2 regions of the Fictibacillus enclensis genome follow, and region 1 is predicted to be linked to the other one. Evidence: riboswitches for the same ligand, from Rfam matches in the RefSeq annotation. Region 1 holds a riboswitch; the other holds the start of a gene.
What was found. Region 1 has a riboswitch for ZMP and ZTP ahead of QNH15_RS14075 (phosphoglycerate dehydrogenase). Riboswitches for the same ligand answer to the same signal wherever they lie in the genome.
Positions count from the first base shown of each region.

Region 1 (6,994 bases):
TGTCTCCTTGCATAATTATGGTCTTTACCGATTATTTCTGGCAGTCAGGACATGAAAATGATTTTCTGGAAGCAATCTCTGTTTTTTGAATAAGTGTTCCACAGCGCCTGCAAGGTTGGCCTTCTCTGTCATATACCAGCAAATGGTGGTTATATCCACCCGTCTTTTGGTCTCCCTTATAGGTGGGATTCTCCATATAACCACCGTGTTCAATACCCCTCGTGAGTATAGGTTGAATGGCTTGAAACAGCAGGCGGACTTGGTCCTTAGTCAATTCAGAAGCTTTTCGTTCCGGCTGCAGCCGGGCCTGCCAGCAAATTTCATCGGAATAACAATTTCCAATCCCTGCAATAAACTTCTGGTCAATGAGCACTGCTTTCAGTGTTCCCCTTTTCTTGCTTAGATGCTCTAGAAAGATTTCTTCTGTAAAATTGGGATCCAGCGGTTCCGGACCCAGTTCCTCCAATTTTTCTTTCAATTGCGCTGCTGTTAATAAATGAAGGTAGCCCAATCTAAGCCCAATAAAATACAGCTTTCGATCACCAAAAGACAAAATCACCTGCTTGGTTCTCTCAGGGTTGTCTTCGTCATTTCCAATGTACATCCAGCCTCCGAGCATGAGGTGAAGAAGCAGGGCATTTCCGTTATTCAATTGGAAAATCAAATGTTTGGCCCGCCTTCTAATGTCAGTAATCACGGCTCCTCTCACATGAGCAGTGAAAAGCGACGGATTAAGATTAATGGATTTTTCCCGGTTAATCTCCACTTGAATAATGGGTCTTTCTTTTAATTGATTGGATAAAATCGTTCTGAAGGTTTCCATTTCTGGTAATTCCGGCATCTTTCAAACCTCCCGCTCCCTTTTATTTGACGTTTAGTATTTGCCATTTTTCTGTCGTTCAGACATGAAAGTTTATCATCATGGTTACAATATCAAGGAAGAACAGGAGGTAGGAGGTACAACATGAGCAGTCTGATCATAAAACTTATAGCGATTCCCGTTGTGTTAATTCTTTCCGCCGTTTTCTTTCCAGGCGTACATTTTGAGGACTATTGGCAAATTGCCGTTGTTGCCATCACCCTGGCGGTACTTGGTGTGCCACTCGAATATTTTGTTTTAAGAAAAGGAGTACTTTGGATCAGTGTCCTCATTGATGTTCTGGTTTCATGGATCCTTGTTTACTATGCCTCGAACTTTCAATGGGAGGCATCCATGACATGGTATGGGGCATTATTGACGAGCCTGTTGCTCGGTGTTCTGGAATATGTAACTCACCGTTTTCTTTTGGCAACCCACAGGGCTCATAGCGAACCCATTTAAATCTAAATAAAAATGCCGCCATTCCATTCTTGGAATGACGGTCTTTTTTCGTACGAGAACCTCTTTAAATGACACGTGTTGTTACAATACCTTCAATGTTTCTAATTTTTTCTTCCAGTCCCGGAATGACGTCGCCATTTACCTTATTGTCAATATCAACAATGGTATACGCATATCCGCCCCGGCTTCTGTTCACCATGTCGGCAATATTCAAATGATAGCTGGACACCGCCTGAGTGATTTGACCGACCATATTGGGCACATTTTCATGAAACGCGGCCACTCGAAGCTTACCTGTATATGGCAAAGAGGCGTTTGGAAAGTTAACAGAGTTCTTGATATTACCGGTTTCCAAAAATTCTTTGACCTGTCGGGTAGCCATAATGGCACAGTTTTCTTCAGATTCATTTGTGGATGCGCCAAGATGTGGAATAGAAACCGTATTCTTCATCTTCAGCACGTTTTCGTTTGGAAAATCCGTAATATAGCGGCCAACAGTACCGTCTTCCAGTGCGGCCAGCATATCAGCTTCGTTTACAAGCTCACCACGGGAGAAGTTTAGGATATGCACTCCGGGTTTCATTTCGTTAAAGGCCTTTTGATTAAACATTCCTTTTGTATCTGGTGTAAAGGGAACATGAACCGTAATATAGTCACACTCTGCGTACAGCTGCTCAATCGTCATCGCCCTCTGGACATTTCTGGACAGGTTCCATGCTGTGTCCACAGAGATGAATGGATCAAAACCGATAACATCCATGTCAAGATCGAGCGCATCATTGGCGACGAGCGCACCTATCGCCCCTAAACCGATGACACCTAGTGTTTTTCCTTTGATTTCTTTTCCGACAAACTGCTTTTTCCCTGCTTCAACCAGTTTTGGAATTTGGTCTCCTTCCCCTTCAAGGGTTTTTGTCCAGGCTATGCCTGCAAACAGGTTACGGGAAGAAGCCATCAGTGTAGTAAGAACCATTTCTTTTACAGCATTGGCATTTGCACCTGGAGTATTGAAAACAACAATTCCCTTTTCTGTGCATTGATCGACCGGAATATTGTTGACACCGGCTCCCGCACGCGCGATGGCTTTTAGTTCATCACCGAAAGTTAAAGCATGCATATTAAAGCTTCGTACAACAATGGCATCAGGATTTTCACTTTCATTATCAATCTTATAAACCCCGTTGCTGAAAACCTTCAATCCGCTTTCCGCGATATTGTTCAAGGTTTTGATGGTCTTTACTGTTTCCAATGCAGTTGTGGTCATTTTGGTTCTCTCCTCTTTTTTTATGGGTTTTTGTCTCGCCTCTTTGCCAAAAAGATAAGGTGAACATGCCTTGACAAATAAACGAAAAGAGGCAAAGGGATAAATATCCCCTTACCTCTGCCCAGGCGAACGGCAACGACACTATGTGCTCCCTCGCGGTGATCCGCGTTTCGCCAGTTACACATAGCCTTTAGATTTTGTATCATTCTATCAGACTTTTCTGCACGTATCAACACTTATTTCGTAAAAATTCTGTTAATATCATTCCTAGTATGGCTAAATATTCTGGAATCTGGCTGATATTGTCATTGTTGCTGGTTGAAATCATATTATTTACCGAGCAAGTTCTCATCACTTTGAAAGATGATAAATATGTAAACACTGCTAATATGTCATAAGGCATAAGGGATAAATTCCAATTTTTGAAAACATGAAATGAAAGGTGTATAATGATTAATAATGTTAATCTTTATTATCATAAAATATATGTTTGGCAGTCATCTCATCATCAATTGTAAGAATTGCATGGGAATAACACTTTTCCCTTCTTTTATCCGTCGGTGAGCCGGGGTTTAACATTAAGACTCCGTTACGGCGGTAATTTTTTGGAATATGCGAGTGGCCGAAGATGATACAATCCACATCTACTACATTAAATGCGGCTATTGCCCTTTTTTCAGTTGTTTGTTTGGTGCCATGGCCATGAACCACACCTATAATAAATTGATTCACATTCAATAAAAGGGTTTCATTGAAAAAATATCTCATTTCGGGTCCGTCAACATTTCCGGTTACCCCCTCAACCGGAGCATACTGCTTCAATTGATGAAGCACATCTGGTGTCTGCCAGTCACCGGCATGGATGATTAAATCAGCAGTCTTGAGATCGGCAATTAGCCTCTCAGGTATTTTTTTGGCCCTTTTGGGCATGTGAGTATCCGATAACACAACAATTTTCACAGAAAAATTCAGCTCCTTATTTCTTTTTGATTCATTTGGCACGGGTCAATTTTCACTGTATCAGCAAGGAAAACGCTTTATATTTAGATAATTCATTATTTTCATAATTAAATTATAATAACATTTTCCTATAATTTTCATTGACTACTAAATATTTAGTAAATTAAAATATTAATAGTTTAAATATATTGGAGGCATCAAGATGGAAGCAACTGTTAAAGTGGAGCAGGACATTCAGCTCCAGCCAAAAAAGAAACATCCACCTGGCCTATACTTGCTCTTCTTCACTGAGATGTGGGAAAGATTCAGTTATTATGGCATGAGAGCAATTCTTGTTCTTTATTTAACAAAATCGTTGATTAGCGGCGGACTCGGTATGAGTGAAGGCCTTGCGCTTAGTATTTACGGATTCTTCACCGGCGCCGTTTATTTTACCCCGTTGATAGGAGGATATTTAACCGACCGTTTCTTAGGGAAACGTCTGGCGATCACCATTGGCGGTGTCACAATGGCACTTGGTAACTTTGTATTGTTTGCCAACCAAAGCCATGCGGCATTTTACATTGGGCTAGCCTTATTGATTATCGGGAATGGTTTCTTTAAGCCTAATATTTCTACACTCGTTGGGGATCTATACCCGCAAAGCGATGCACGTAAAGATGCTGCATTTACCATTTTCTATATGGGTATTAACATTGGAGCCTTTTTCTCTCCATTAATTGTTGGTTTCCTGGCTGAAGATTACTTTAAGACTACGGTAAATGGGGTTGAGCACTTCGGGTTCAAATTCGGATTCCTTGCTGCTGCGATCGGCATGATTGTCGGGCAGCTTCTGTTCAACCTTCTTGGCAATAAGTATTTGGGAGACATCGGCAAAAAGCCGGTTGGCGTTTCGCAGAATGAAATCAGCACAGAAGAGAAAAAGAAACCTCTTACCAAGGCTGAAAAAAGCCGAATTAAAGTTATCTTTATTTTAACATTCTTTGTTATTTTCTTTATGGCCGGATTTGAACAAGCCGGTAGTTCGTTAACCCTTTATACAGACAAGTTTATTGACCGTACGGTATTTGGATGGACCGTTCCAACCTCTTGGTTCCAGTCATTAAACCCTCTTTTTATCGTCATCTTTGCGCCAATTCTTTCTGTACTATGGGTAAAATTATCAAAAACGAAGCGTGGCGATTTGGCTACACCAACCAAAATGGCAACAGGTATGATCTTGCTTGGCGCCGGATTTGCTGTTCTTATCCCTGCTCTTCTTCAAACAGGAACAGGCGACTCTTCTGCTGTTAAGGCCAATATGATCTTTATGGTCCTTACCTACTTCCTTCATACGATCGGGGAGCTATGCCTGCAGCCAGTAGGTTTGTCCATGGTAAGTAAGCTTGCACCAGTTAAGCTGGCTTCACTGTTGATGGGTGTGTGGCTTGCTGGGTCCGGATTTGCAAATATCCTTGCCGGACAATTGGCTTCAACCACTGAGTCACTTGGTTATTTCGAAGTGTTTATGATTATCGGCGGTGTGACAATTTTCCTTGGGCTGGTCCTATTAGGACTATCCAAAAAATTGGTAAAAATGTCCGCTCAATAACGTTTTGTACGAGGATTCTTGGTCCATTTTCTTATGGATCTGAATCCTCTTTTTTTGTGGTAATTCCCTGACTGAAAATTTGAAATTGTTTTACTTTATCCCTCTCTTGTATCCCCTGAACCTCTTGTCCTGTATACGCTCAACCTGTTTTTCCAATCGATTAGCAACCAGCTCGCGACTTGAAGGGATGTAAAGTTTTTGTTAGGTTAAGTAACCGTAAGCACTTTCGTCGAGGAAGAACCTGCAGCTGCTCAAAGATGAAAAAGACCAGCTGCTAAAGAAAAACTTAAAAAAGGGGAGATTTGGTGCAAATTGGTGTTATCACTTCGCTGGCTATCTATATGGCCGGCATGCTAGGAATTGGATATTGGTCGTACAAGAAAACGTCCGATCTGTCGGATTACATGCTTGGAGGCAGAGGTCTTGGACCCGCGGTTACCGCGCTTTCAGCAGGAGCTTCAGACATGAGCGGATGGATGCTTATGGGTGTACCCGGAGCCATGTATGCGACCGGACTATCAAGTATTTGGATTGCCGTAGGACTATTGATTGGAGCGTATGTAAACTATCTTGTACTAGCTCCACGCCTGCGTACCTACACTGAGGTAGCGAATGATTCCATTACTATTCCTGACTTTTTGGAAAATCGTTTTAACGACAAAGCCAGGATCTTACGATTTGTTTCAGCGATTGTCATCATGGTTTTCTTTACTTTCTATGCTTCTGCCGGATTGGTCTCAGGCGGCCGCTTGTTTGAAAGTTCCTTTAACCTTGATTACAAAGTGGGATTATTCGTTACCGTCGGAGTAGTGGTTGCTTACACGCTGTTTGGGGGATTCCTTGCGGTAAGCTGGACTGACTTTGTACAAGGCATCATCATGTTTATTGCCCTTGTGCTTGTGCCTATTGTCGCCTTTACAGACGTAGGCGGAGTGCAATCAACGATTGATACCGTTAAACAGATGGATGCAACCAAGTTTGATCTGTTTAAAGGTACGTCAGCAATTGGCCTGATTTCCATGCTTGCCTGGGGACTCGGATACTTTGGACAGCCCCACATCATCGTCCGCTTTATGGCGATTACGAACATCAAAGATTTAAAAGTTGCCCGCCGTATCGGAATGGGTTGGATGGGTATTTCCTTGCTGGGAGCAGTCCTTACTGGTTTGGTCGGAATCGCATGGTTCCATAAATCAGGAATTAAACTGGGCGATCCGGAAACAGTATTTATCAAGTTTTCAACGATACTGTTTCACCCGCTGATCACCGGATTCCTGCTCGCTGCCATTCTGGCTGCGATCATGAGTACGATCTCGTCTCAGCTGCTGGTTACATCCAGTGCGATGACAGAAGACTTTTATAAAGCCTTCTTCCGCCGAGAAGCTTCAGATAAAGAGCTTGTAACCATTGGACGTTTGGCTGTATTGCTTGTAGCCGTTATTGCGTCTATCCTTGCCTACCACCCAAATGATACAATCCTGTCTCTTGTAGGCTATGCGTGGGCTGGTTTTGGTTCAGCGTTTGGTCCAGCGATTTTGCTCAGTCTTTACTGGAAACGGATGACCAAATGGGGAGCACTTGCTGGTATGATTGTCGGTGCTGTAGCTGTTATTACCTGGGTACAGTTCCCTGGCTTAAAAGAGCAGGTATATGAAATGATTCCTGGTTTCTTCCTCAGCCTTATTGCTGTTGTAGTTGTAAGTTTGTTGACGAAATCACCAACCAACAAAGTACAAAACACATTTGCAGAGATGGAAGAAACATTGACAGAAGAAGTAAACAACATGAAGAACGCTTAAATAAAAAACGAGGCCGCATTGAGCTGCCTCGTTTTTTTATTTAATGTTTATTATGAAGA
Region 1 covers NZ_CP126109.1:2,688,262-2,695,255, forward strand. Annotated here, with positions in the region: gene mutM (bifunctional DNA-formamidopyrimidine glycosylase/DNA-(apurinic or apyrimidinic site) lyase) at 32-841, opposite strand; gene QNH15_RS14070 (DUF2512 family protein) at 965-1,321, shown strand; gene QNH15_RS14075 (phosphoglycerate dehydrogenase) at 1,386-2,585, opposite strand; ZMP/ZTP riboswitch at 2,698-2,776, opposite strand; gene QNH15_RS14080 (metallophosphoesterase family protein) at 3,048-3,545, opposite strand; gene QNH15_RS14085 (peptide MFS transporter) at 3,748-5,136, shown strand; gene putP (sodium/proline symporter PutP) at 5,442-6,935, shown strand; gene QNH15_RS14095 (hypothetical protein) at 6,976-6,994, opposite strand, start outside.

Region 2 (6,994 bases), 940 kb from region 1:
ACCAATATCAGGGGAATTTGTATAGAAACAGAGGAGGCTGAAAAAATGGAAATGCTCAATAATGTGGAGCGTGCACTGCAGCTCTTTGCCCGTACCGGTATGGAACTAAAGGAAGCTATGTCCAAGCTCTCTGAGGAAGAACAAATTCTGTTGAATAAGTCCTATCCTTTTGATATCCCGTTCAGCGAATTCTCCAACAAAATTTTAGAATGGAAAGAAGAAGTCGACAGGCTTGTAGAAACCCGGTAACACAAACAGCCGTCCAGTGCATAAGAGACTGGACGGCTGTTTGTTGTTTTCAGATTAAGTGTGAAATAAAAATTGATGCGGTACCAAAATACACGAACAACGAAAAAATATCATTAAGCGTGGTGATGAGCGGACCGGAAGCCACTGCCGGATCCACATTGAAACGGTACAACAGGAGCGGGATCAACGTCCCTGACAACGTTCCGATAATTAAGGTCAAAAACAATGAACTTCCAACCACCAAGCCCAGTATGGCATTCCCTTGCCAAAAATAGGCGACAAGTGCAATGAGAATACCACAGGTGGTGCCAATGATCAGTCCCACACCCAGTTCCCTCAGGATGAGACGCAGCACCACTTTTTTATCAACATCATTCGAAACCAGTCCGCGAACAACGACGGCCAGCGACTGTGTGCCAGTGTTCCCTGTCATCCCCGCAATCATTGGCATGAAAAAGGCGAGCGAAACAACTTTAGAAAGAGTACTCTCAAAGGCAGAAATGATGCTTCCCGAAATAATACCAATAAACAGTAACAGAATCAGCCATGGCAGCCGCCGGTAGGACGCAACAAATGCACTTGTATTAAAATCGATTGATTTACCGGAAGCAGAGAGCTTTTCGATGTCTTCGTTTGCCTCTTCGATTAAAACGTCGAGTACGTCATCCACTGTTACGATCCCTAATAGCACATCATTTTCGTCAACAACAGGGACTGCGATAAAATCATAGCGTTCGATGGTCCTTGCCACTTCCTCCTGATCCATTTCGGCTGGAACCGAAATGACACGGGTGAACATCACCTCTTCAATTTTGTCATTGATATCCGCAAGGAGAAGGTCCCGATAGGATACAACTCCTGCAAGCTGCTTTTCTTCGTTAATGACATACAAATAATAAATGTTCTCCGCAAAGCCAGCAAATGTCTTCAATTTGTCAACCGCATCCCGTACAGTAAACATTTGCGGAATCCAAACAAAGCGGTTGGTCATAATCCCGCCGGCGCTATCGGCGGGATACTGCATGAGAGATTGAACCGTCCGGGACTCATCCGTCCTCATGGATGCGAGAAAATCCTGAATTTCATCAAATGAAAAATTGCTCAGAAGGTCGGCCAGATCGTCATTTTCCATTTCGTTCATGATATGAGATGATCGCTCAATGCCCAATTTGTGCAAAATCTCTATTTGGAGATCGCTGTCAAGCTCCTGAATAAGAGAGGCAAGCTGCCTGGTGGTCAGGAAGGTGAGAAATTTATGCCGGTGCTTCTCCGGCAGCGTTTTATAGACTTCCGCCATATCATATGGATGCAGTTCATCCATTAATTCCTGAAACTCTTTTTTCCTCAGTTCTTTCAAGCTTTTAATCACAAAAAGCAGAATCTGATTTTCCGTCATTTCCTTGAACACGAATGTCACCCCCTTTATTAATGTTCCTATTATATAAGAATCTCCAAGAAACTGCGAATGCAACATAATATTTATCAAGATTTGCAGGGTTGAATCTTTTTGTAAGCTTGGGGTATAATCTAAACAGAATAAATAAAAGCAGCAACTGACGAGAGCGTGTGGAATTGACCACAAGGAAGCTGCAAGCATCACCTAAAAAGCCGTTCGTCTGGGCAGGGGTAAGGGATCAGTGTATCTATTCCTTGCCTCTTTTCTATTCTCAGGAGGTAATCAGAGTGGAAAACAAGCTAATACTCAATGGCACCCGTGTCGCAACCGATATCAAGGAACAATTGAAAGGAAGAGTGGAAGAGCTGACAAGCCGGGGCGTAACCCCTTGTCTGGCTACAGTTCTTGTCGGCGATGATCCGTCTTCGGCCACTTACGTCAAAATGAAAGGCAACGCGTGTGAAAAATTGGGCATCCTGTCCAAAAGAATTCACCTTCCTGCCGAAATCACTACAGAAGACCTGTTAAAAACCATTCATGAACTTAATGAGGATGAGGCGGTACACGGGATTCTGCTGCAGCATCCGGTACCTTCACACATTGATGAGAGGTCAGCCTTTGAAGCCATTGACATTGAAAAAGACGTGGATGGTGTAACAAGCTGGGGATTCGGACAAACGTCATTCGGCTTTGGAAGCTATCCGTCCTGCACCCCTGCGGCCATTATGGCAATCTTGGATTACTATGATGTCCCTATCGAAGGAAAACACGCGGTTATCGTCGGCAGAAGCCCTATCCTTGGAAAACCGGTTTCCATGCTTCTGCTGAACCGCAACGCTACCGTAACAACCTGCCATTCCCGCACACAAAACCTGCCGGAAATCGTTAAGCAGGCAGATATTGTTGTCGCTGCCGTTGGAAAGCCAAAATTTATTAAAGGTGACTGGATCAAACCAGGAGCCGTTGTCATGGATGCCGGCTACAATCCTGGCAACATTGGTGACGCGGATTATGAAGAATGTGAAAAGAACGCAGGTGCCATCACCCCTGTTCCTGGCGGAGTCGGCCCTGTGACCATCTCCATGCTGCTGAAGCACACCGTTGATGCAGCCGAAAAGAAACTAAATCAGCAATAAGAAGTAAAAAAGAGCCATGCGCAAGGGTGCATGGCTCTTTTTTTGTGTCTGACATAACATAACAAGTGTTTTGGCGCGTAAATGACGAATTTCCGCGGGTATCTGAAAATTAAAATGGCAGGTATTAAGTAAAGACCGGTCCTGAAGTCCGGTTTTTTGCAAGAGCTCATTTACTGTGCCGTCAAAATAAGCGGGCCATCCTTCGTGATCGCCAGGGTATGCTCATATTGTGTGGACAGGGAACCGTCAAACGTCCTTGCTGTCCAGCCGTCATCATCAATTTTCACATAGCGTTTACCGGTGTTTAACATCGGTTCAATCGTCAGCACCATACCCTCTTTTAGCAACGGACCAGTTCCTTTCGGGCCTGCATGAGGGACTTGCGGGTCTTCGTGCATCGAACGGCCAATACCGTGGCCGATAAATTCACGCACGACCGATAACCCCTCGCTTTCCGCATATTGCTGGATTGCATGTGAAATATCGCCGATCCGGTTTCCGATCACTGCCTGCTCAATGCCGAGGTATAAGGATTTCTCTGTGACTTCCAACAGATGCTGTGCTTTTTCCGAAACCTCACCCACTGTGTAGGACCATGCCGAGTCTGCAAGCCATCCATTTAGGTTTACAACCATATCAATCGTTACGATATCTCCCGATTTTAGCTTTTTCTTATTCGGAAAACCGTGGCAAATGACATCATTTACAGATGCACATGTCGCGAACGGATATCCCTGATAGCCCTTTTGCTCGGGAGTGGCTCCATTCTTCTTTAAAAAATGCTCCACAAACGCATCGATTTCCAGCGTTGAAATCCCCGGTTTAATGATTTTTTTGATCTCCTTGTGGCACTCTGCCAAAAGAGTTCCTGCCTCGTTCATTTTTTCAATTTCACGTTTTGACTTATAAATAATCATGTGTTTTCCTTTCCATCCTGCATGATAAGTAGGTTAACTTACTATATTCTTGGTTTCTGCATTTGTTCCCCTGATCGGATGCTTAAAAACAGCGCAAGGCGCAAATCAATGATTGATTTACGCCTGGTGGCTTTGTTTCATTCTTGATTCCACCACCTTGCCTCCAAGCCAGAGAACAAGGATGCCGAATACCGCAAGTCCCAGTTTTAATGGATTTTTTATTACATCCAAAAAGTCATAGCCGATAAAAGATATAATCGCGATCATCACCAGTTTTCCAAGGGTCACCGCAAGCATGAATGTCTTTTGGTTGACTCTTGACAGCCCTGCAATCACATTAATTAAGGCAGAAGGGGTAAACGGAAAACAATAGATGAGAAAAAGAGTTCCAAATCCATGGCGTTCCATCCAACCCAGCAGCTTCGCAATCTTATGATGCCTCGTGACAAAGTGAAGGAATCGCTTTTGTCCGAATTTCCGTACAAGAAAAAAGACGACCAGTGACCCGAGCACTGCTCCCAGCCACGATAAAAGCGCCCCCAGCCAAAACCCATAGGCGGCTGCATTACCAGCTACGATAATGAAAAGCGGCAATACGGGTATGATCGCCTCCAGCAAGGGGAGAAGCACGCCGGGCAAAAAACCTAAATCCCGGTATTGCTCTAAAAAATGCAGAATGTTTTCTTGCGTTAAATACGATTTCCACTCACTCCAATTCATAGCCCGGTCTCCCTTCTTTATAGCATCATAATTTCCATTTCAGCTTATTTTAATCCCATGGCGGATCTCTTTATATGTCGCCAAAATTAGACAGACTTTTCAACTAGTTTACCATATTTACGCCATTCGTCCTAGTAACACGTACCTGCAGAGCCGAGTCATCCTCACAAAAAAATCCCCGAAATGGGGATTTTTTCATTCATCCATTAATGCCTTATAAACTTTCAGGTCGAGTTCCTTTGCCTTTTCAGCGTTATAGGTTTTCTCGTATCGGGGTTCCTGAACAATCTTAGCTCCCCAAAACATACTTTCATACACATGCTGGATTTCCACTTCAATCTTTGCCAGTTTAAGAGGTACACCTTTCATCTCCTCTTCCAGTACGGCCGCATTCCCGTTGATGGAATAGACGGTTTCAAGCCCTACAACCGTTAAAACGACCTGGGGGTTGGCCTTGATGTTGGCAATGATTCTTGAATTGGTTGTCACCGAAAACCGGATTCTTTTTTCGTCACAGCTTTTTACCCAGGAGATGGCCGAAACACCAGGAGCCTTTGAATTGGCTTCCACCGATCCCAGCAGAACCAGTTTTTCTCCTTGTAAAAACTCAAAAAGCTCACTTGAGAGTTGGGCAGGTACGTCCATTTTCGCCATGTTATTTGCTCCTTATCATGTGACAAAATCAGGCTTTTGCTGTGCCAGTACCGCTTTAGATTGGATAACTGGCTGCCCGGAAGCCGAATCAATAAATTCAGTGGCTTCCGAAAACCAGCTGTCTGGCGCTTTATGGCCCCAAAATGTCTGGCGCCTCGGATCGTTAATATCCCATTTCACCGGCTCAAAATCGGGGTCACATGTCAGATAATCACCGTTATACAGCTCTATGCGATTTCCGTCCGGATCCCGGATGTACAGAAAGAAAGCATTGGAAATCCCATGGCGGCCCGGCCCTCTTTCAATGCAATCCGCATGCCCCATACTCGCCAGAACATCGCAAGCATGAATCAGGCTCAACGGATCAGACAGCCAAAAGCCAATGTGATGCAAACGCGGTCCTTCCCCATTCATAAAGGCAACATCATGGACGGAGGATTTTCTGTGCAGCCAGGCCGCCCAAATGCTGTCATCTGCAGTCGCAGTGTATTCCGAACAGCGGAAGCCCAGTTCATCATTGTAAAAGGCCACTGTTTTCCCTACATCAGGCACCATGCAGTTTACATGATCGATCCTTTGCATCCGGGCACCTTTATATAAATCATATTTCTGCAGGCACCGTTCCACCGTTTCCATTCTCGCAAAAAACTCCAATGGTATTCCGTCCGGGTCAGTCGCTTTGAGCGTACGGCCAAGAGCTTTCTGAGCACCCGCTTCTTCCCATTCCGTATGAAGTGTCTTCTTTTTGAAAAGGCTTTCAATTTTCTCCAGGTCATCTTCATGCCAAACCTTGTATCCAATGGAATGAACACCTGGTTTCACCGCTTTTTTTAGCACGAGACAATGATGACAATGTTCTTCAAGTCCTCTTAAATAAATGTGCTGGTCATCACTTTCTGTTTCAATAAAGCCGAGAGCATTAACGTAAAAGTCACGCGAGTTATTCAAATCTGTAACATTCATGACGACCCGGGCCACACGAAGAATATTAAAATCCATGACACGCCTCCTTAAATACCGGCATAATTGTGGTCAGACGTTTTCACTCGGTTCAAAAACTCCTGAACCATTTCTTTGTAAGGTTCCTTATTGAACCCATCATAATAAATGTTAGACATTCGCGCCGGGTCACCAAAGAAATAGTATTCATAAAGGGCCTGCCTGCCGCCGAATGAGCTCATGCATACATCCCAGGCGAGGCGGAAAAGCTGGACACGCTCGTAGCCATTGATATTTGCCCCCTGCGTATAACGATGCACAAGTTCTCCGATATCATCTGCCTGAAAATCGGCTTCCGTCGGAATTCCCATCAACCCCGATGCTCCGAGGATACGGACGATCTCCACCATACGCTGATACATCTTCGGGAACCAGTTTCTTGCCGCATTAAGCGGTGCAAAGTCCGGCGTCATGTTCCCATAGGCATCAAGAGAAGCATTTTGCTCGGCCCGGAACAAATGGGATCTCATCGTTTCAAGGATCAGCATTACCTCGGAAGCTTTTTCCTTTACATGAGGGAAAACATCTATACCAATCGCGTCCATAATATTGAGAATGATTCCGAGAACAAATTCTGTTTTAACCGTATTCTTTGCCACCACCTGGTGGGCCATATGCACGATTGCGTTCGTTTCCACATAGGTCCGGTTGCAAATATCGGAACTTCCTCCAACAAAAACGCGCTCCCAGGGAACAAGAACATTATCAAAAACAACGATGGCATCGCTCTCTTCGAATCGCGAGCTTAATGGATGATCCCATTGGTTCCGGCCCTGATCAAAGGATTCACGGCACAGAAATTTCAACCCTTCCGTGTTGTTCGGAATAGCAAATGCCATTGCATAAGGATCATCTTCTGAAGCCGCTTTATTGAGAGTAGAAGGAAATACTACGATCTCATCCGTCACACCGCCAAGCGTGGC
Region 2 covers NZ_CP126109.1:1,749,212-1,756,205, reverse strand. Annotated here, with positions in the region: gene QNH15_RS09440 (hypothetical protein) at 46-249, shown strand; gene mgtE (magnesium transporter) at 299-1,657, opposite strand; ZMP/ZTP riboswitch at 1,789-1,878, shown strand; gene QNH15_RS09430 (bifunctional 5,10-methylenetetrahydrofolate dehydrogenase/5,10-methenyltetrahydrofolate cyclohydrolase) at 1,933-2,781, shown strand; gene map (type I methionyl aminopeptidase) at 2,952-3,698, opposite strand; gene QNH15_RS09420 (TVP38/TMEM64 family protein) at 3,816-4,418, opposite strand; gene QNH15_RS09415 (pyridoxamine 5'-phosphate oxidase family protein) at 4,614-5,072, opposite strand; gene hpaD (3,4-dihydroxyphenylacetate 2,3-dioxygenase) at 5,088-6,071, opposite strand; gene hpaB (4-hydroxyphenylacetate 3-monooxygenase, oxygenase component) at 6,083-6,994, opposite strand, start outside.
Region 2: it holds a riboswitch for ZMP and ZTP, as region 1 does, so the genes downstream of both, QNH15_RS09430 (bifunctional 5,10-methylenetetrahydrofolate dehydrogenase/5,10-methenyltetrahydrofolate cyclohydrolase) here and QNH15_RS14075 (phosphoglycerate dehydrogenase) in region 1, are expected to answer to the same signal.